DNA from 4 places in the Thalassospira sp. A40-3 genome. Region 2 is predicted to be linked to each of the others. Evidence: riboswitches for the same ligand, from Rfam matches in the RefSeq annotation. Region 2 holds a riboswitch; each other region holds the start of a gene.
The links. Region 2 has a riboswitch for cobalamin ahead of IT893_RS03135 (ABC transporter substrate-binding protein). Riboswitches for the same ligand answer to the same signal wherever they lie in the genome.
Positions count from the first base shown of each region.

Region 1: linked by a shared signal. The riboswitch ahead of IT893_RS17125 (methylmalonyl-CoA mutase family protein) and the one ahead of IT893_RS03135 (ABC transporter substrate-binding protein) in region 2 are both predicted to bind cobalamin.
Region 3: linked by a shared signal. The riboswitch ahead of cobU (bifunctional adenosylcobinamide kinase/adenosylcobinamide-phosphate guanylyltransferase) and the one ahead of IT893_RS03135 (ABC transporter substrate-binding protein) in region 2 are both predicted to bind cobalamin.
Region 4: linked by a shared signal. The riboswitch ahead of IT893_RS09255 (DUF4198 domain-containing protein) and the one ahead of IT893_RS03135 (ABC transporter substrate-binding protein) in region 2 are both predicted to bind cobalamin.

Region 1 covers NZ_CP065428.1:3,734,980-3,739,647, forward strand. Annotated here, with positions in the region: gene IT893_RS17105 (SDR family NAD(P)-dependent oxidoreductase) at 1-385, shown strand, start outside; gene IT893_RS17110 (Lrp/AsnC family transcriptional regulator) at 455-934, opposite strand; gene phhA (phenylalanine 4-monooxygenase) at 1,075-1,974, shown strand; gene IT893_RS17120 (response regulator) at 2,033-2,455, opposite strand; cobalamin riboswitch at 2,742-2,921, shown strand; gene IT893_RS17125 (methylmalonyl-CoA mutase family protein) at 3,057-4,668, shown strand, end outside.
Region 2 covers NZ_CP065428.1:700,522-705,189, forward strand. Annotated here, with positions in the region: gene IT893_RS03130 (glucan biosynthesis protein) at 1-1,041, opposite strand, end outside; cobalamin riboswitch at 1,214-1,417, shown strand; gene IT893_RS03135 (ABC transporter substrate-binding protein) at 1,643-2,668, shown strand; gene IT893_RS03140 (iron ABC transporter permease) at 2,709-3,785, shown strand; gene IT893_RS03145 (ABC transporter ATP-binding protein) at 3,782-4,582, shown strand; gene purD (phosphoribosylamine--glycine ligase) at 4,622-4,668, opposite strand, start outside.
Region 3 covers NZ_CP065428.1:4,291,329-4,295,996, reverse strand. Annotated here, with positions in the region: gene cobW (cobalamin biosynthesis protein CobW) at 45-1,085, opposite strand; gene cobU (bifunctional adenosylcobinamide kinase/adenosylcobinamide-phosphate guanylyltransferase) at 1,120-1,659, opposite strand; cobalamin riboswitch at 1,717-1,908, opposite strand; gene IT893_RS19875 (hypothetical protein) at 2,461-3,099, shown strand; gene IT893_RS19870 (histidine phosphatase family protein) at 3,120-3,731, opposite strand; gene cobS (adenosylcobinamide-GDP ribazoletransferase) at 3,762-4,574, opposite strand.
Region 4 covers NZ_CP065428.1:2,040,381-2,045,048, forward strand. Annotated here, with positions in the region: gene IT893_RS09245 (cobalt ABC transporter permease) at 1-133, opposite strand, end outside; gene cbiM (cobalt transporter CbiM) at 126-803, opposite strand; gene IT893_RS09255 (DUF4198 domain-containing protein) at 820-1,617, opposite strand; cobalamin riboswitch at 1,787-1,984, opposite strand; gene IT893_RS09260 (DUF924 family protein) at 2,135-2,677, shown strand; gene IT893_RS09265 (glycosyl transferase family protein) at 2,737-3,801, opposite strand; gene yaaA (peroxide stress protein YaaA) at 3,826-4,602, opposite strand.

The sequences.
Region 1 (4,668 bases), 1.3 Mb from region 2:
CAATACCCGTGCGGCCGCACCCAGGCTTTCCAACGGTGGCCGCATCATCTTTATCGGCTCATTGCTTGGTAGTTACGTTCCATTTGCCGGCGCTGCTGATTATGCTGGAACCAAAGCTGCCCTTGTCGGCTATGCCAAGGGTGTTGCCCGCGATCTCGGTGGACGCAACATCACGGTGAATGTCATTCAGCCCGGTGTGATGCCAACAGAGATGGCAACTGAAGTCCTTGGGGATGACATCCCGGATGCGCTTCTCGATATGCATCCGATCCGACGTATTGCTACGTTGGAGGAAGTTTCTGAAACCATCGCCTTTTTTGCTGGTCCGCATGCCGGGTACATCACTGGCGAGACCATCAATATCGCGGGTGGTCTCGGCACCTGATTGCGACTGCCACCAAAGACTGGGCCGGGTGCATTTGCACCCGGCCCCGCATACGTCTTTCCGATACCTTTAACCGCCTTTCGGCAACGGTATGGCTGTCAGGTTCTTGTATTCCTTTAAAACCAGACTGGATTGCACATCGCGCACATTGGGCATTGAAAGCAACTGATGGGTAACAAAATCGCCAAAGCTTTCGATATCGCGTGCCACAGACACCAGCAGAAAATCCTGCCGTCCCGTCATCGCCCAGCAGGACAGGATTTCCGGAAGATCATTCATCGCGCGGGCGAAATCCTCCGCCCCTTGTTCGGTATGGCTTTGCAAGCGGACCTGAATGGTCGCCAGCACCCCAAAGCCGAGTTTCTTGCGATCCAGAAGGGCGACCTGACGTTTGATCACCCCGGATGCCTCAAGCTGTTTGACCCGACGCAAACACGGCGATGGCGACATGCCGACCATTTCAGCCAGTTGAACATTGCTGATGGCGGCGTCCTTTTGCAGGGCCTGCAGGATGCGGATATCGGTCGCACTTAGCGTCACGTCGGTCATTTTAAACCCCAAATCAAACACACAAGGTCACAATATGCACATCATAGCCGATTTCGATGCCCTATTGGCCAGAAAATGACATTAGAGTTGATGTAAAATGATCCTTGTAAATCGGCAATAGAACCCGAAAGAGGACGGCCATGAATCAGGGAAACGATCTGCGTGGTGATTACAGCCACATCAATGACGACTACACCATCGATCAGGACTGGAGCACATATACCGAGGCCGAGCACGAACTTTGGCGCAAACTTTATGACCGCCAGTCGCGCATTTTGGCCGGTTATGCCGCCGAGGATTACATTCGCAATCTGATGAAACTTGATGCGGCGGATCAGATTCCGCATTTCGGCCGGGTTAGCGAGAAGCTCCATGCGGCGACCGGCTGGCATCTTGTGGCTGTTCCGGGGCTGGTGCCTGATGATGTGTTTTTTGACCATCTTGCCAATCGGCGGTTCCCGGTCACGGTGTGGCTGCGCAAGCCCGAGGAAATGGATTATCTGGTCGAACCCGACATCTTCCATGACTTTTTTGGTCATGTGCCGATGCTCTATGACCCGACCTTTGCCGACTATCTGGCAGCCTATGGCGCCAAGGGCCCAGAGGCCATTGCGATGGGCGGCCTGAAACAGCTGGCGCGGATGTATTGGTACATGGTGGAGTTTGGCCTGATCATGACCCCGCATGGATTGCGCGCCTATGGGGCTGGCATGTTGTCATCGCAAACCGAAACCATCTATTCGGTGACCGATCCCACACCAAACCGGGTAGCGTTCGAGCTTGAACGCGTCATGGGCACGGATTATGCGATTGATGATTTCCAGAAAACCTATTTCGTTCTGGAAAGTTACGATCAGTTGTTTGACGCGATGAATGTGCCGCTCGCCCCGATCTATGATCGGCTCGCCAAGAAGCCTGCGATTGATCCGGCAACCACCTTGCCGACAGACCGGCTTTATCATGTGCATGGTGCTGCAGACAGCATCATTTCCCTGGGCGAGGAGACCCACAGGACCCACAGACAACAACGCCCTGCGTAAGGCAGGGCGTGGCGATCCGTTCAGGATTGATCAAGGCAGGGCTGGTCTGGCAGCACCGCTAGCAGGCACTGATGGAATGACCCAGCACCCGATTGAGTTGCTCAAGCACCACTTTCGGGCTGGCGTCCTTGCTGATGAAATCGGCCGCCCCAAGCGCATCGGCTTGTGCGCGGGTGTCGGCATCATAATGGGCCGAGAAGAAGAAAACCGGCACGTTTTGGCTGTTGGGATAGCGGCGGCGAATTTCGCAGAACGCTTCAAAGCCGCTCATACCCGGCATTTCGATATCAAGGATGATGGCACGGGGATAAAGCCCGTCCAGCTGATCAATCAGATCATCGGCACAATCAAAACCGGCCACGTCATATCCTGCCCGACGCAACACTGTTTCAAGGGCTGCTTTGGCGCTGGGACTGTCGTCGGCGAACGCAACCAGTCCATCAGGACAGAATTGCGACGGCATGGCGCTGAGCGCGTTCATGGATGGCGATACTCCGAGTTTTGGGACAAGTCCAAACTGACAGACGAAAATGTCAAATTGGTTAAACCCGCCAAATTTTTGCCACGCAATGTTCCGGCTTCACCCTGATCTTGCACCCGTGCCGCGAAAGTATAAGGCCGCAAGGATCGGAACCATGCGGCGCGCAAACCACGAACAGACGTGCAAAACCCCAATGTTTCCGCCGACATAACGTTACGGAAACCTGATTTGTCGGGGTCGATATCCGTCTAAATAGGCATTTCCATGCCTATTTACGGAATTAAGGACAGGTGCTATAAACCGCCATGTCGCGAATGTGACCGGAAAATAGGATCGGGAATCCGGTGCGGCCGTGCTTTAGCGCACTTTGGCCAAGCCCGGAACTGCCCCCGCAACTGTAAGCGTGACGGCCTTTTTGCAGGCTTTCTCGCGAGTCAGAATACCGATGGTGTTTTCTTGGCATGAAATGGGCCGGGCGGGGTGTACCGGGTACTGGGAATCCGTAGTAGAATAGAATTTGGCAACGTTCCGTGCCCGACGCCATATGAAGACCCCATATGGAGTCGCATCAAGGACGGGACACACCAAGCCGGGAGAAACCATGTCCGACCCGCTAAAGCTCGCATCCGAATTTCCATCTGCTGATTACGCAAGTTGGCGCAAGCTTGCCGAGGAGGCCCTTAAAGGGGCACCGTTCGAAAAGAAGCTTGTCACCAATACGCTTGATGGGTTTTCCGTTCAGCCGATCTATACAAATGATGATCAGGATGACGCGACCCGGCTGATCCACGAAGTTCTTAATGCCACGGTCGAGCCGCGCGAAACCGTCACCGGCTGGGACATCCGTCAACTTCATACCCATCCCGACCCCAAGGCCACCAATGCCGCGATCCTCGAGGACCTTGAAAATGGGGCGACCTCAATCACGCTAAGGCTTGATGCCGCCGCCCGTGCGGGGCGCGAAATCAGTTCTGCAGAGGTCGGTGTTGATGGGATTGCCATTCATTGTCTGGCGGACCTTGATGCCGCGCTTGAGGATGTTTACACCAACCTTGCCACCGTCGGACTTGATGCCGGGGCGGCTGGTGTTCCGGCCGCAGCACTTCTGGCTGCCCATATCGCAAATACCGACGGTGCCGACGAAGCCGCACCGGCCTTTAACATCGACCCGATCGGAACCCTGGCATCTACCGGCACCCTGCCCTGTGGCGCACAGGAGGCGGTTGATCATGCGGCAAGTGTTGCGGTTGAGCTGATTGATCTGTTCCCGCTGGCGACCGCAATTTCGGTGAATGGCGCACCTTATTACAATGCCGGGGCCACCGATGCTCAGGAACTGGCCTGTTTGCTGGTAAGCGGGGTGACCTATTTGCGTGCCCTGACCGATGCCGGGATGGCGGTTGATCAGGCCGCGGGTGCGATGGTGTTTAACGTCGCCATCGGCACGGACTTCTTTGCCGGGATCGCCAAGCTGCGTGCGCTTCGCATGATGTGGAGCCGCGTTCTTTCGGCATCGGGTGCCGAGGATGCAACGATTACGATCAATGCGGTTTCGGCCGAAATGGCCCTGACCAAGGTTGATCCGTGGGTCAATATGCTGCGCACCACGGTGACAAGCTTTGCCGCCGGTCTTGGCGGTGCGGATAGTGTGACCTGCCTGCCTTATGATCATCTGATTGGCCTGCCCGATGGCTTTGCGCGCCGCATTGCGCGCAACACCCAACTGATTTTGCAGGAAGAAAGCAACGTGCACCGGGTCATCGATCCGGCGGGTGGTTCGTGGTTTATTGAAAACCTGACCAAGGAACTGGCGAAGGCAGCTTGGTCCAAGTTCCAGTCGCTTGAATCATCGGGTGGCATTTTAAGTGCCCTTGCCAATGGCAGTCTGAAGACCGAGATCGAGACCGTCTGGAACGCCCGTGAAAAACGCCTGTCGACCCGTCGGGATCCGCTGACCGGTGTGTCGGAATTCCCCAACATCACAGAAGCAAAAGTAACCTGCGAAAAGCCGGACCTTGAGGCGATCGTTGCAGATGCCAAGGCCCGTCAGACCAAATTTGATGGCACGGTCGGCAAAAGCCTGAGCGCCATGATTGAGGCCGCGCGCGCCGGTGCCACCATCGGGCATATGTTTACCGATCTTTATGGCACCAGCGCCGCGACATGTATCGGTGCCCTGCCCGCCCATCGACTTGCCGAACGTTATGAGGCGC
Region 2 (4,668 bases):
ATCAAGATAGTTTTTCACATCGCGATCGCGCTGCATCAGGCCAAAACCACGCGGATTATTGTCACCAAACGCCGATGCGCGGATGGTTTCCGGGTTGTTCAGCTGTCGCCAGATGCGTTCCCCGCCGCCAGTCCAAAGCTCCAGCCCGTCGCTGTCATGCACTTCCGGACGCCAGTCAAAGCGGAACGACTTGTTCTGTTCGGAATACCAGAACATGCTGGTCAGCGGTGCGATGCCAAGCCGTTCTATGTCTTTGCGCAAAAACAGATGCTTTTCGACATCCGTCGTCACCCCTTCGCCGCGATAAAGCAGGAATTTATAAGCACCCGTGATGCTGGGCCCATCCAGCAGGGCATAGACCGTCACCGGGTCTTCGGGGTTTTTGGCCGGTTTGATAAAAAATTGACGGAAATCGGGGAATTCTTCGGGAACCGAGGTCGCCGTATTGACCGCAATGCCGCGCGCCGACAGGCCATATTGGCCTTCATCGCCAATCGCGCGGAAGTACGATGCGCCAAGAAACGCTGCCCAGTCCTGGGTTTTCCAGTCATCGCGCGCCTGATTTTCATGCAGGCGGAAACCGGCAAAGCCGCTATTGGCGGGCAGTTGGCGGGCAATGCTGTCTTCGGGCATGTCAAAGTAATCGGGCTTATAGATCACTTCGCGTGCCTGCCCGTTTTCCAGAAGATACATATGCACCGGTTTGGCGAAATACATACCCAGATGGAAGAAGGTCAGCGGATAGGTGCCCGACCCATCGGAAAACGGCGAATGGTCGCGTTTGTAGTGCAGCTTGCCATGGGTGTCGTAATCGATCTTGCCGACAATTTCCGGGTTTGGCGCAACGGGTGCTTCATATGCCGATGCGGCCATGGATTTGGCGCGTGCAATCAGATCGGCAAAATCAAACGGCTGTGCCGAACCCAGATCAAGGCCGTCGACATCTGCCAAAGCATGCTGATAGATCGACATTCCCGGCAGGATAAGACCGGCTGCCGCGATGGATTTCAAAAAGCGTCTGCGTTCAACAGAAGTCGTCATGTTCATCACATTCCTGTGGTTTGAGGTGTCGGGAAAGCATACCCGGCAGTGTGGAGGTAATCGGGATGAAACATGGCAAATTCAAGGTCGTATCAATTGCTTTTTATGCATGGAGGCGCAGCGTTAATGCCACTGGTGGTCTGCCAATTTCCTTGACCGTGTTTTTGGTTTAATCTAACCGTGACGTGTCGGTATCCGAATATCGGATAAAGGGAATTCGAGATGGGCCGAATATGGGCTCATTAACCGAAGCTGCCCCCGCAACTGTAGGCGGCGAGCATTTTTCTGACCAATGCCACTGGGATCAACCCGGGAAGGCCAGGGAAAATGCGTTGACCCGTAAGCCAGGAGACCTGCCGACACGAAGACGACGGACCGGGCGGGGTGCCCCGGAGAATGTCGGTACGTGTCTTGGCCCAACAGTTTAGCCCAGGTTTTCTAAGCTTTAAGGCCGACATCTTCCGCCATCTCCTGACACTTTTGCCAGTCCATTGACAGCAGTAAAAGTGATGTTATGTTATAACATAACATTTGACGGTGCGTTGAAACTGGATCATCCAAAACGGTCCCGGATCAGCGCATCAGCAAGAGGGAACTAAAAGTGATCAATCACGATAAACGTGTACTGGCGGTCGGGGTGTTTGCCGCTGGTCTTATTTCATCTGTTTCACTTGCCTCGCCGACCGAATATCCGCTCAGTATCGAGAACTGCGGCACTGTGTTGCAATTTGACGCGGCCCCCGATCGCGTGGTGTCGCTGGGCCAAAGCACGACCGAAATTCTTTATTCGCTGGGCCTGGCCGATAAGGTCAAGGGTACGGGTGTCTGGTTCGGTCCGGTGATGGATGAATTCAAGGACGTCAACGCATCTGTGCCGCGTCTGGCCGACAATGATCCGGGTTTCGAGACCGTTGTCGCGCAAAAGCCGCAACTGGTTGCCACCCAGTATCAGTGGCATGTCGGGCCCAAGGGCACCGTTGGCACCACCGAACAGTTCAACGAACTGTCCATTCCGGTCTACACCGCACCCGCTGATTGTGTGGGCAAGGACAATGCCGGTGGCGGTGACGGGGTGCGTCACGAAGGCTTCACTATGGATCTGATTTATCGCGAGATTTCCGATCTTGCGCAAATCTTTGATGTCGAAGATCGCGGCGACGCACTGATTGCCAGCTTGAAGGAACGTCAGGAAAGCTCATTGGCGCGTGTGACGGCAAGCGGCCATGACAACGTATCCGCTGTCTTCTGGTTTTCCAGTCCCGAAATCAACAGTGATCCCTATGTGGCCGGCAAAAACGGTGCAGCGGGCTATATCGCCGGTAAACTTGGTGTTCGCAACATCATCGACAGCAATGAAGAATGGCCAACAGTTGGCTGGGAAACCATCGCGCGCGCCAATCCTGATATCATTGTGATTGGCAAAATGGGCCGTCGGCGTTTTCCGGCCGATGACTGGCAGGTCAAGATGGACTTCCTGAAAACCGATCCGGTCGCAAGTCAGATGAAGGCGGTGCGCAATGGCAATATCGTGGTGATGGACGCCCAGTCGATGGATCCGACCATCCGCCTGATCAATGGTATTGAAACACTTGCCGAAGCCGTCGAAAGACTGAGCGCTTCGAACTGACCTGCACTGCCAAAGGCGCATGATATGCCCGGAGAATTCAATGTTTGAAACAACGCCAGTGCAGCAGCCGGTTCAGCCACCTCGGCAATCGCTGGCGGGTCGGGCATATCTTGCGCGGGCTGGTGTCAGTCTTGGTGCTTTGGTTTTGCTTGTTGGCGTCATCGCAATGGCCGCGGCCAAGGGGGAAACACACATTCCCCTTGGTACCGTCTTTCAGACCATTGCCAATCATCTTTGGCAGGCGGGCTATGACGTTGATCCGATTGATGCCGGGATCATCTGGAATTACCGGATATCGCGCGCCATGGTGGCGGCGGCCTGCGGGGCGTCCCTTGCGCTGTCCGGCGCAGTGTTGCAGGCACTTTTGCGCAATAGCCTTGCTGATCCTTATTTGCTGGGGATTTCGGCCGGGGCATCGACCGGTGCAGTCAGCGTTGCCATTCTGGGGTTTGGCGCGGGCATGGTTTCCCTGTCACTTGGCGCCTTTGTCGGCGCGCTGGTGGCATTCGGGTTTGTTGCCCTTTTGGCCATTCCGGCCGGGCGCGGGGCCGGTGCGATCATTCTTGCCGGGGTAGCCGGATCACAACTGTTTAACGCGTTAACGTCCTTCATCGTGACCAAGGCCGCCACGGCGGACGAGGCACGCGGGGTAATGTTCTGGCTGCTTGGTAATCTAAGTGGCGTGCGATGGCCTGATGTCTATCTTGCGCTGCCGGTTGCCGTTATCGGCTTGCTGGTTTGCCTTTGGTATTCCCGTGCGCTTGATGCCTTTACCTTTGGTGTGGAGTCGGCAGCATCCCTTGGTGTGCCGGTGCGCCGGGTTTATGTGGTGTTGATTGCCATTGCTGCCTCGATGACCGCAGTGATGGTCAGTATCGTCGGGTCCATCGGCTTTGTCGGGTTGGTCATTCCCCATGCCGCGCGGTTCTTTGTTGGAACACGGCACGGATTTCTGTTGCCGGCATCGGCCCTGATCGGGGCGGTGTTTCTTGTGGCGGCCGATATTGTATCGCGCATCATCCTTGATGGTCAGGTCCTGCCCATCGGGGTTATCACGGCGCTGATCGGTGCACCGGCCTTTGCGATCATCCTGTGTCATGGGCGGGTGTTGCGATGAGCCTTGAATTACGCAATGTCGGCTGGAATGCCGGATTTAAAAAGATCATCAGCGACGTGTCGCTTCACGTGACACGGGGCGAGTTCCTGGGTGTGATTGGGCCAAACGGATCAGGCAAAACCAGCATGATGTCGGTTCTGGGCGGCATTCGTGCGCCGTCGACCGGGCAGGCATTGCTGGGGGACCAACCGATGAAGAAAATCGGTCGGCGCAACCTTGCCCGTCATATCGGCTTTGTCGAACAACAGGCCGATACCATCGACCGCATTACCGTGCGCGATGCCGTCGCCCTTGGCAGAACGCCTTATCTCAGTTTGCTGACACCATGGTCAGGGCACGACGACGCCATCGTGTGCGAAGCCCTTGCCAGTGTTGAAATGGGGCCGTTTGCGGACCGGATGTGGCATACGCTTTCGGGGGGTGAAAAGCAGCGCGTTCACATCGCCCGTGCCTTGGCGCAGCAGCCTGACTTCCTGTTGCTTGATGAACCGACCAACCATCTTGATATCCATCATCAACTGGGCCTGCTGGAACTGGTGCGTGCGCTGCCTGTCACCGTGGTGGCAGCACTCCATGACCTGAACCATGCGGCGATGTTTTGTGACCGGATTGCGATGATGGATGGCGGCAAGCTGATTGCGCTTGGCACGCCCGAACAGATTTTGACATCGCAAAACCTGCGTGATGTTTTCGGGGTTGCCGCCGATATCGAGATTGATGATCAGGGCCGCTGCCATATCCGTTATCACGTCGGAAACCAGAAATCTTCGGCCATTAAAAAAGACCGGGTTGCGTAACCCGGTCTTTTGATTTCGGTAGCTTGGTCTGCTTGCGGCTTAGCCCTGTTCGCGGGCAACCGCGCGCCAGCCGATATCGCGGCGGC
Region 3 (4,668 bases), 750 kb from region 2:
TTTTTAGCATCCGGTTTCAGGTGGCTTGATCAGGTTAACTTGGATCAGGCGGCTTTGATGGCGGCCTCGATCGCAGTGCGGTCCAGACCATGCAGGCCAATCACCACCAATTCCGAGCGGCGGGTTTCGCCATCCGCCCACGGACGGTCGAAATAGCGCTGAAAACGTTCACCAACCCCCTGAACCACATGGCGCATCGGTTTGCCCGGCACATCAACGAATCCTTTGATGCGCAGCACGTCAAACTGACGCACGACATCAATCAGGCGCTTCTCAAGGTTGGCCGGATCACTGATCGCATCAAGCGATACGACAAAACTGTCGAAATCATCATGATCATGTTCGTGGCCATCGTCATGATGGCTTGGGCGACTATCAAGGTCATCCTCGGCGGCAGCCCCCAGACCAAGCAGGATGGCGTTTTCAACCCGTGAATGTTCGGTCGCGATAATCTTGACTGACGGCTTTTTCAGCTCTGCACGGATATCGGCTTCGACCTTGCTGCGTTCGGCATCGGTCAGAAGGTCCGTCTTGTTGAGAACCACCATATCGGCACAGTGAAGCTGTTCTTCGAACAGTTCTTCAAGCGGGCTTTCATGATCAAGATTTTCGTCTGCTTCGCGTTGCGCCTGTACCGCGTGATGATCATGGGCAAACAGACCATCACGCAGGGCCGCGCCATCAAGAACCGCCACAACGCCATCAACGGTCACACGCGACCGGACTTCGGGCCAGTTAAACGCCTTTACCAACGGTTTTGGCAGGGCAAGACCAGATGTTTCGATCACGATATGATCAGGCGGCGTTTCACGGTCAATCAGGCCCTGGATGGTAGGCAGGAAGTCATCAGCCACGGTACAGCAGATGCAACCATTGGCCAGTTCAACAACGTCATCTTCTTCGCAGCCTTCAATGCCACAGCCATTGATGATGCCTCGATCCACACCCAGATCGCCAAATTCATTGATGATCAGCGCGATGCGTTTGCCATTGGCATTTTCCAGCATATTGCGGATCATGGTTGTCTTGCCAGCGCCCAGAAAACCGGTAATGACGGTTGCCGGGATTTTGCCCAATTGTGCCATTTCTGAAATCCTTAAAATTCAATAATTTATGTTGTTATTTGACCGACATCGGAATGCCGGCCACCACAAGGGTGACCTTGTCTGCAATCTCTGCAATGCGTTGATGCAGGCGTCCGGCATGATCGCGAAAGGCCCGCGCCATCGCATTTTCCGGCACGATGCCAAAACCAACCTCGTTTGAGACAAAAAGCACCGGCACGACAAGGGTTGGCACCAGATCACAAAGAGCTGCGATCTCGGCATCAATGTCGCGGTCTTCAAGCATCAGATTGGTCAGCCACAAGGTCAGACAATCAACAAGAACAGGCTTGCCGCCTGTGACATTACAGGTCTGCAGCGCCGAACAAAGTTCGACCGGTTCCTCGAGTGTCTGCCAAAGATCGCCGCGTGATTTTTTGTGAAGATCTATGCGGTTGGCCATTTCGTCATCCCAGGCACGCCCGGTTGCGATATATGTGCCACCGCCCGCCTGATTAATGATGTTTTCGGCAAACCGGCTTTTGCCGGATCGCGCCCCGCCAAGGATCAGATGCGTCCCGCCAGAGGGGCCGTCAGGGGGTAAAGTCTGGGTCATCCCGTTTCTTCCTCGCCATGGCCTCCCACCGAGGCCCGATTGCGTCGTCACCTTCCTTCGAATAGTGACACCTTCGGCAGGTTTCCTGGCTGCGGGCATGAAAGCGATCCGCCTTCCCGGTTTCCCGGTGGCTGGTCTGGCGCGTTGGCACCGACCCGGATCTCCCAACCCGATACAGTTGCGGGGGCAGCATCGGCCTTGCACCGATTTCCCATCACCGAACGATGCGCCGAACCTAGCAGGTTTGCCAAAAATGCCAAAGGTCATTCTCGGCACTTAACCCTTCGTTACCACCCCACCCTAATCGGAAGGTCAGTATTTGTAAGAATTGTCTGCTTGAGAGGTCATACCATTTCAGCCAACATCAAGCCGTTGCGCTGGAACTAGGGTCAGGACCTATTAATTTGATTTGAATGGCAGACGTTATATTTGCGAAATCCAAGGAAAAGCCCGCCGGGCGGGTTGGTATCCCGCACAAGGGATTTGACGCTGGAGTTTGCAAATATAACGTCTGTCCTTCGGATTAATCGGATTTGCACGGACTACTTTGTCGTAAAACCTTGAAAGATAAATATCTTCCTGCAGTTTTACTCCGCGTATCCGCGCAAATCTGTTTAACCATTCAAACCAAATTAATAGGTCCTGACCCTAAAGACGGAACAATCCGCAATCTGGCGAAAACCCGGGAAGTAGACTCATCACCCGGATGGCTGCAGGAAATACTGCAACCGAAACTCTTGGGGTAATCTGGATTTTTCAAGACCAATGGCAATACGTTCTCACCTATCCAAAATCCGACAGATGAACGCGCCAACCTGGACCACATCGTCTCGCAAGGACATGTGGCTGGGATTGCTGGACCGTCTGAACAGTCCTGATCGGTCATTTCAGGATTTTCTTGAACAGCGCGCAGCCGATGGCGAGATCACTCTGGCACGCCGCGATGTGCGTGACATCTTTGCCGAGGATGCCTCAAAGGGTGTAATCGCAACCATCATCTGGTCCCATGAACGTGGCATTCGCGTCAATGCGCTTTCGTTGCTTGTGCGCGATATGCCAACCCTAGTGACCCTGATGTCGATCTCGGATTTCGGACAGGACGAGTTGAACGAGCTGCTTTCCCAGCCGGGCATTTCCGTTCCGACTGCCAGCAAGATGTTGTCTGCCTGCGGCAAGACTTATTGCGGAATGCCGGCTGCCATCATTGATGACACCATCATCCAGGTGATTGAAAACGCATCCTTTGCCAGTGATTTCCCGAATGTCGCCAAATTGCGAAGCAAATCACGCAGCCGCCCGGTGCCCTATTATCAGGCCTATCTGCGCGATGTTTTCGACATCTGCGAAAAACATGATCTGAATCCGGATATGGTTGACCGCTATCTGGCAGAACACGCGCTTGATGACATGGCATCCGATATCGAGCTGGCCTCTGCCTGACGGAACATGCCTTAAGCTCCTTAAAAGCGCTGATTGACAGCGGTCACGCGCCAGCCCGGTTCGTCGACACCGTCGATATATTCAAGCGTGGTCAGACCCAACGTGTCGATATGAAATGCCAATGCGGTTTCAAGGGATAAACCCAGTGCATTGGCAAGCATGGCACGCACTGTGCCGCCATGAACGACAGCGACAATGTCGCGCCCGGCCCAATCCGCACTCAATCGGCCAAAGACGGGTCCGACACGGGCAACCACATCGGCAAAGCTTTCACCCTTTGGGGGGTGTTGGCGGGCAAAGTCGGTCCAGAACCGTGTTGTTTCCCCCTTGGGCAAATCATTCCAGTTCTGCAATTCCCAATCACCAAAATGCTGTTCGGCAAAGCCGCTTTCAGCCTGCGGCGCTATGTCTTTATCCATGAACGCCTGCAGACTGCGCGCCGTATCATGCGTACGTGACAGATGGCTGGTTACCCAGACGGCATCACCCGGCAGTTGCCCGGCAAGGGCAGCCAGTGCCTTTTCATCGGAAAGGTCGGCAGGCATGTCACTTTGGCCATAGACCAGCCGTTTCGGATTTTGGACGGGCGCGTGACGCACCAGCCACCAGCGGGTTATTTTCAAACTGCTCACGGCATTCCTTCTTGTTGCTGTGCTGGTTGATCAAAGGGCGGCAATAAAGGCGATACCAACAAACAGTTCGGTCACGATCTGGGTTGCCCCCAGGACATCCCCTGTCTGGCCACCGATCTGCCATTTCGCGACCGCCGCAACAATACCCACCGCCAAAAGTCCACCCATTAGAATGGCCATCGTCGCAAACAGACCCGATAAAACAAGCGACAGGATCAAAGCAAGGCCAACACCCAAACCGACCATCATCAAATTTGGCGTTCCGGCCCCCTTGCCCAAACCATCGGCGCGCGCCGGAGGCAGGATATGCATCACGACTGGCATTGCCGCCCGTGATGTTATTGCCATCACCAGAAACAGGATCGCTGCCTGCCCGGCATCGCCCGCCGCAGAAAGTAAAATCAGACGCAGGCCAAAACACAGGATCAGGGCAACAACGCCATATGTACCGATCTGGCTGTCGCGCATGATTTCAAGCTTGCGCGCATGCTCAAACCCGCCGCCAAACCCGTCGGCACAATCTGCGATGCCATCTTCATGCATTGATCCGGTCAACAAAACCATGCCTGCCAAGGCAACAATCGCAAAAATCAGGATATTGGCTGTCAGGGAATAGACCAGCATCGCCGGTAGCATGGCAAAACCAGCCAGCAACAAACCGACCAACGGCCAAGACCAGACCGATCTTGCAATCACCTCAGCGCGGAAATCCTCGATACCCTTGACCGGAACACGGCTAAGTAACGCCAGGGCGCGCCAGAAATCGGAAATAGGCGAAACCTCGACGGGGGCATCTGTCGCTGTGTCTGGGCCGGGTTTGTCAGATGAATCCGAGCTTTGCATATTTGTTTCGTTTTGGTTATGATCTTTGGATAGCATAAATTTCCGATTTTCAAACTGGCAATCTGTTGCGCACAGGCCTAGTTTGGCCCGACTT
Region 4 (4,668 bases), 1.3 Mb from region 2:
TGGAGAAACCGATTTCACCTTCGACGTTTGAACCGCTTGGAAACAGGGATGCGATAACCTTGTGCGCCTGTGCAGGTGTGGTGCCGACCACAAGCATGCCAAGCGCAAAGACCAGCATGAGTGATCTAGCCATTGGATGCCTCGCCCGCCTGCTTTGCACGCAAGGATGCTGCTGGCTGCATCTCGAAACCCGATGTCTGATCGGCGGGTTGCAGCAAGGCCGGTTTGACCTTGGCGATCAGATATACCGATGCCGCTGAAACCAGCCCTTCGACCACCATGATCGGAATGTGGGCAAAGAAGACCAGCTTGGCCGCCGGGACAAACGCATCACCGCTGAGCGCAAGCGAAATCGCGACAAACACCGTTGTCAGCCCGATGGAAAATGCACCGGCACATCCACCAAGCACGGCGGCTGCGACCGGGTTGCTGCGCGACACCATTCCCCGGAACAAAAGCCCCGCCAGCACAGCCGGAAAGGCGATATTGACCGTATTGACGCCAAGAACCGTCAAACCGCCAAAGCCAAAGAAAACCGCCTGAAGCAAGAGACCGACAAAAAGTGCCGGAAACGCGGTCCAGCCAAGCACGAGCCCGGCAAGACCGCTCATGATCAGATGCACACTGGATGGTCCCACCGGCACATGAATAAGCGAGGCAACAAAGAATGTTGCCGACAAAACCCCGGTAGCAGGAATTTTATCGATTGGCAGTTTACGCAGTCCAAGGCCAAGCCCGGCAACTGCAAGAATACCCCCGCCAATCAAGACTTCCGGTGCCAGCGCACCATCAACAATATGCATCTGTTTTGTCCCTCGCCTATTTCACATCATAGGCGCGAACCCACAGGACTGCATCCTGTGAAAGTTCCTTGCCCTGAAATTCTTTTTCAGGGCCGCTGCCAAGTGCTGCAAATCCCCAAAAGCCTGCCTTGGGGACACCAAAAGTGAAATACCCGTTTTCATCGGAAATGGCCACAACCGCACCGCCGGGCATTGGCGATGCCGTTGGGCTTTTGGGGGTATTGCTGGCCATATCGGGTTCTGCTGCCATGTATTCGATTTCGACTTCAACACCGGCGACAGGTTGGCCTTCGCTTAGCACACGGCCGGTAAAGGTCGAACCGGCAATGATGTTGGTTGGTCGATTAAGCGGCAGGATTTCGGTTTTAAGACCTTGCGGTTCCATCCAGTCGGTCGGAATTTCATTGCGGTTCACATAGGACTTCGTGATCTGCTGGATGAAGATATCTTCGCTTTCTTCGAAATACGGTGCCGGGACCACCACCATGACGTAATCACCGCTGCGGCGCAGTGTTAAAGTTGCGTCAAAGGCCGCTGCCGAGTTGGCAATTCCGGTGAAAGTAATCGGCGAAAGCGTTGATTTCAGATCAATTTTCTCACCGCGATTAACCGCATAAAATTCAAACGGCTCGGCCATATCCATGACATGGCCGTTTTCAAACGGGTGCCAGAAAATCAGCTTTACCGGCTGATCCCCGGCCTTGGTCACGTTTACGTTCGGCGTATAGGCCAATTGAAAATGCGCATGCGCCGGCATGGTCGCCGACAGCACGCAGGCGCTTGCAATCGCAAGCCTGCCAAGGGTCTTAAACATATAATCGTCTCTTTCTCAAACGATGCACGCAGGCCAACGGCCCAACGCACAGGGTCAGGACAAAGAACGATAGGATGGCTGGAAGCAAGATTGCGGATCTTCAAAAGACCGTTTGTACCCCTGCAACCTGACGCTCACCCCGGCGTCCAACAGTTTCATACCGGGCAATCAGCACCCGGCAGTCAAAGGCAGGTCTCCTGGCTCACGGTTTGAAAAGCAATGCGCCTTCCCGGTTTGCACCAGTGGCATATGCAATGCTCTGACCGCTTACAGTTGCGGGGGCAGCCGTGGCTTTGTCATGCATGACGCACCACGTTCCCTTTTAAGTTGGTCCAATCGGATCAACACCAAAGACAATGTCATAATCCACGCCGGACGGATTGCTGTCAACTCCCTGCCCCATGGTCCATGACAATCTTTTTGCGGATGGCTTGACGCGCCTTAAACCGGGCGCGAAGATCACCCGCAATTTTGCCGACGGGCCGCAAAAGCCTGCAATCAGATGGGTGGAAACATTATGAAACCTGAAACGGTTCTTGTTTTCTGGTTCAAGGAACTCGAAGAAAAACAGTGGTTTATCAAGGATGAAGCCCTCGATCGCCATATCGCGGAACGCTTTGCCGATTTTCATGCCGCCGCCACGGCCGGAGAGCTTTTTAACTGGCGCAAAACCGCCCATGGACGACTTGCCGAGATCATCGTTCTTGATCAGTTTTCACGCAATATGTACCGCGATCAGCCACAGTCCTTTGCATCAGATCCAATGGCATTGGTGCTGGCACAGGAAGCTGTTTCCTTGAGGCTGGATCGCAAACTGGTCACACCGCAGGAACAGGCATTTCTGTATATGCCCTACATGCACTCAGAATCCGAAATCATTCATGAAGTGGCGGTTGACCTGTTTTCACAGCCCGGCCTTGAGCACAATTCCGAGTTCGAGCTGAAACACAAGAAGATCATTGACCGGTTTGGCCGCTATCCACACCGCAATGAAATACTGGGTCGTCCATCAACGGCAGAGGAAGTGGCGTTTCTCAAAGAACCCGGATCATCGTTCTGAGCATTAAAAAAGGGACGGTTTCCCGTCCCTTTTATTCGATCTCACTTGATCACGGAACATCAGCCGACATCACGGTCGCGATTATCCCACCAGCCCTGCACAAGGCTTTCTGCCTCATCCATGTAATCCGCCTTGCCGGCAAGGAAGGCTGCCATGGCAGCACTGCCCTTGATCTTGGCTTCGGCAGGAATATCTTCTACCTCGCCACGCCAGACAGCCAGGAAGTGCTTTAGCGACACAGGGCTTTGTTCTTCGCCGTCTTTCTCGGTTTTCGACAGCAATGCGGGCCAGCGAACATCATTCAGCTCACCATTATCAAGCATGCGCAGATCGACATGCTTATAGGGTGTTCTTTCGGCTTCGCCGCCACCGCCCTTGATCACACCGATGCGTGGAAGTTCCAAGAGCTTGCCGGTTTCACGATGGACATCAAGAAACGCCGGATGAAACACACCAAGGAAGGCTGCACGCGCATGCAACGGATTAAGCAAACGCAGTAACGTATTGACCGGACTGCGCAACCCAAGAATCGGACGCAATCCAATCAGCTCCTGCAGTTTGGGATGCATGTGACGCAGCGGCAGATATGCAAAGCCCTTCGATGCGATATCAGAACGCGCTTCTTCTGCAGACATGGCAATCGGAAGCTTAAGCGCCTTGATGGCAACTTCTGTGCTGATCCCGTTGACCAGATGCGAGTTATAGCCATGCATCAGCACCGGAACATTATTCTGTGACAGCAAAAGCGCCGACAGCACGAACCAAGGCAGACCACGGGTCCGACCGGCCGCATAGGATGGCCAATCCAGCGCAGGACGCATAAGCGCGTCATCTTTGCTGTCTTCATCCGGTTCAAGGCGCGCGGCCTTGCGCACAGCTTCGATCATGCCAGCCAGTTCTTCGGGCGTTTCAGCACGGTAGCGCAGCATCAAAAGGAATGCGCCAAGCTGGATCGGTTCGACCTCGTCGCGCAGGATCATCGAGAACGCATCAAATGCCTCCTCGCGGGTCAGACTGCGCGAACGGCCCGGCCCACGGAAAAACGTGCGCAGATAGCCAGAAAACGGATGCGCCTCTGGTAAGACATTCTCATCCTCGAGCTGTTCAAGATGCTCGTCGGTCATATGGTTTCACCGGAATAGTTGGTGTTACTGATCGTGAATACGCGTGAAGACCCACTCTGTCTCGGTCGAGAGGTCATCCTGATAGCGATAGCCATCAACATTAAACTTCTTGAGCTCTTGCGGGTCTTCGAGCCGATTGTCAATCATATAGCGTGCCATCATGCCACGCGCACGCTTTGCCGAGAAGCCGACAACCTTGGCCGTACCGCCCTTCACTTCCTTGAACACAGGCGTAATTACCGGGCCATCAAGGACCTTGGTCTTGATCGATTTGAAATACTCGTTCGAGGCGAGATTGATCAGGCTACGGTCCTTGTGACCTTTGGTAATCTCGTTGATTTCTTTTGAAAGCTTATCATCCCAGAACGCGTAAAGGTCCTTGCCCCGCGGGTTCGAAAGGCGCGTTCCCATTTCAAGACGGTATGGCTGCATCAAATCACGCGGCTTCAGAAGGCCATAAAGGCCCGAAAGCATCCGAAAATGGTCCTCTGCCCAGTCGATGTCTTCGGCCTTCATGGTATCGGCATCAAGGCCGACATAGGTATCACCGCGGAATGCAAAGATCGCCGGTTTGGCGTTGGTGCTATTAAACGGACGCGAAAAATGCTGAAAACGCTGATAGTTCAGATCGGCAAGGTTTTCGCTGATGCCCATGAGCTTCATCAAATCGCTGCGGCTTTTTTTGCGCGCGACATCAACAAGTTGTTCGGTGTCGTCCAAAAATGCGGGTTGAGAAACAGACATTTCCGGGACGTCTGTTTCGAAATCCAGCTTCTTGGCCGGGGACACAACAGCAAGCATCAATCTGCCTCTTCTCTTTCATCTCGGTTCGATTTGTCGTAACAAGCCACAAGGCATGGGCAATGT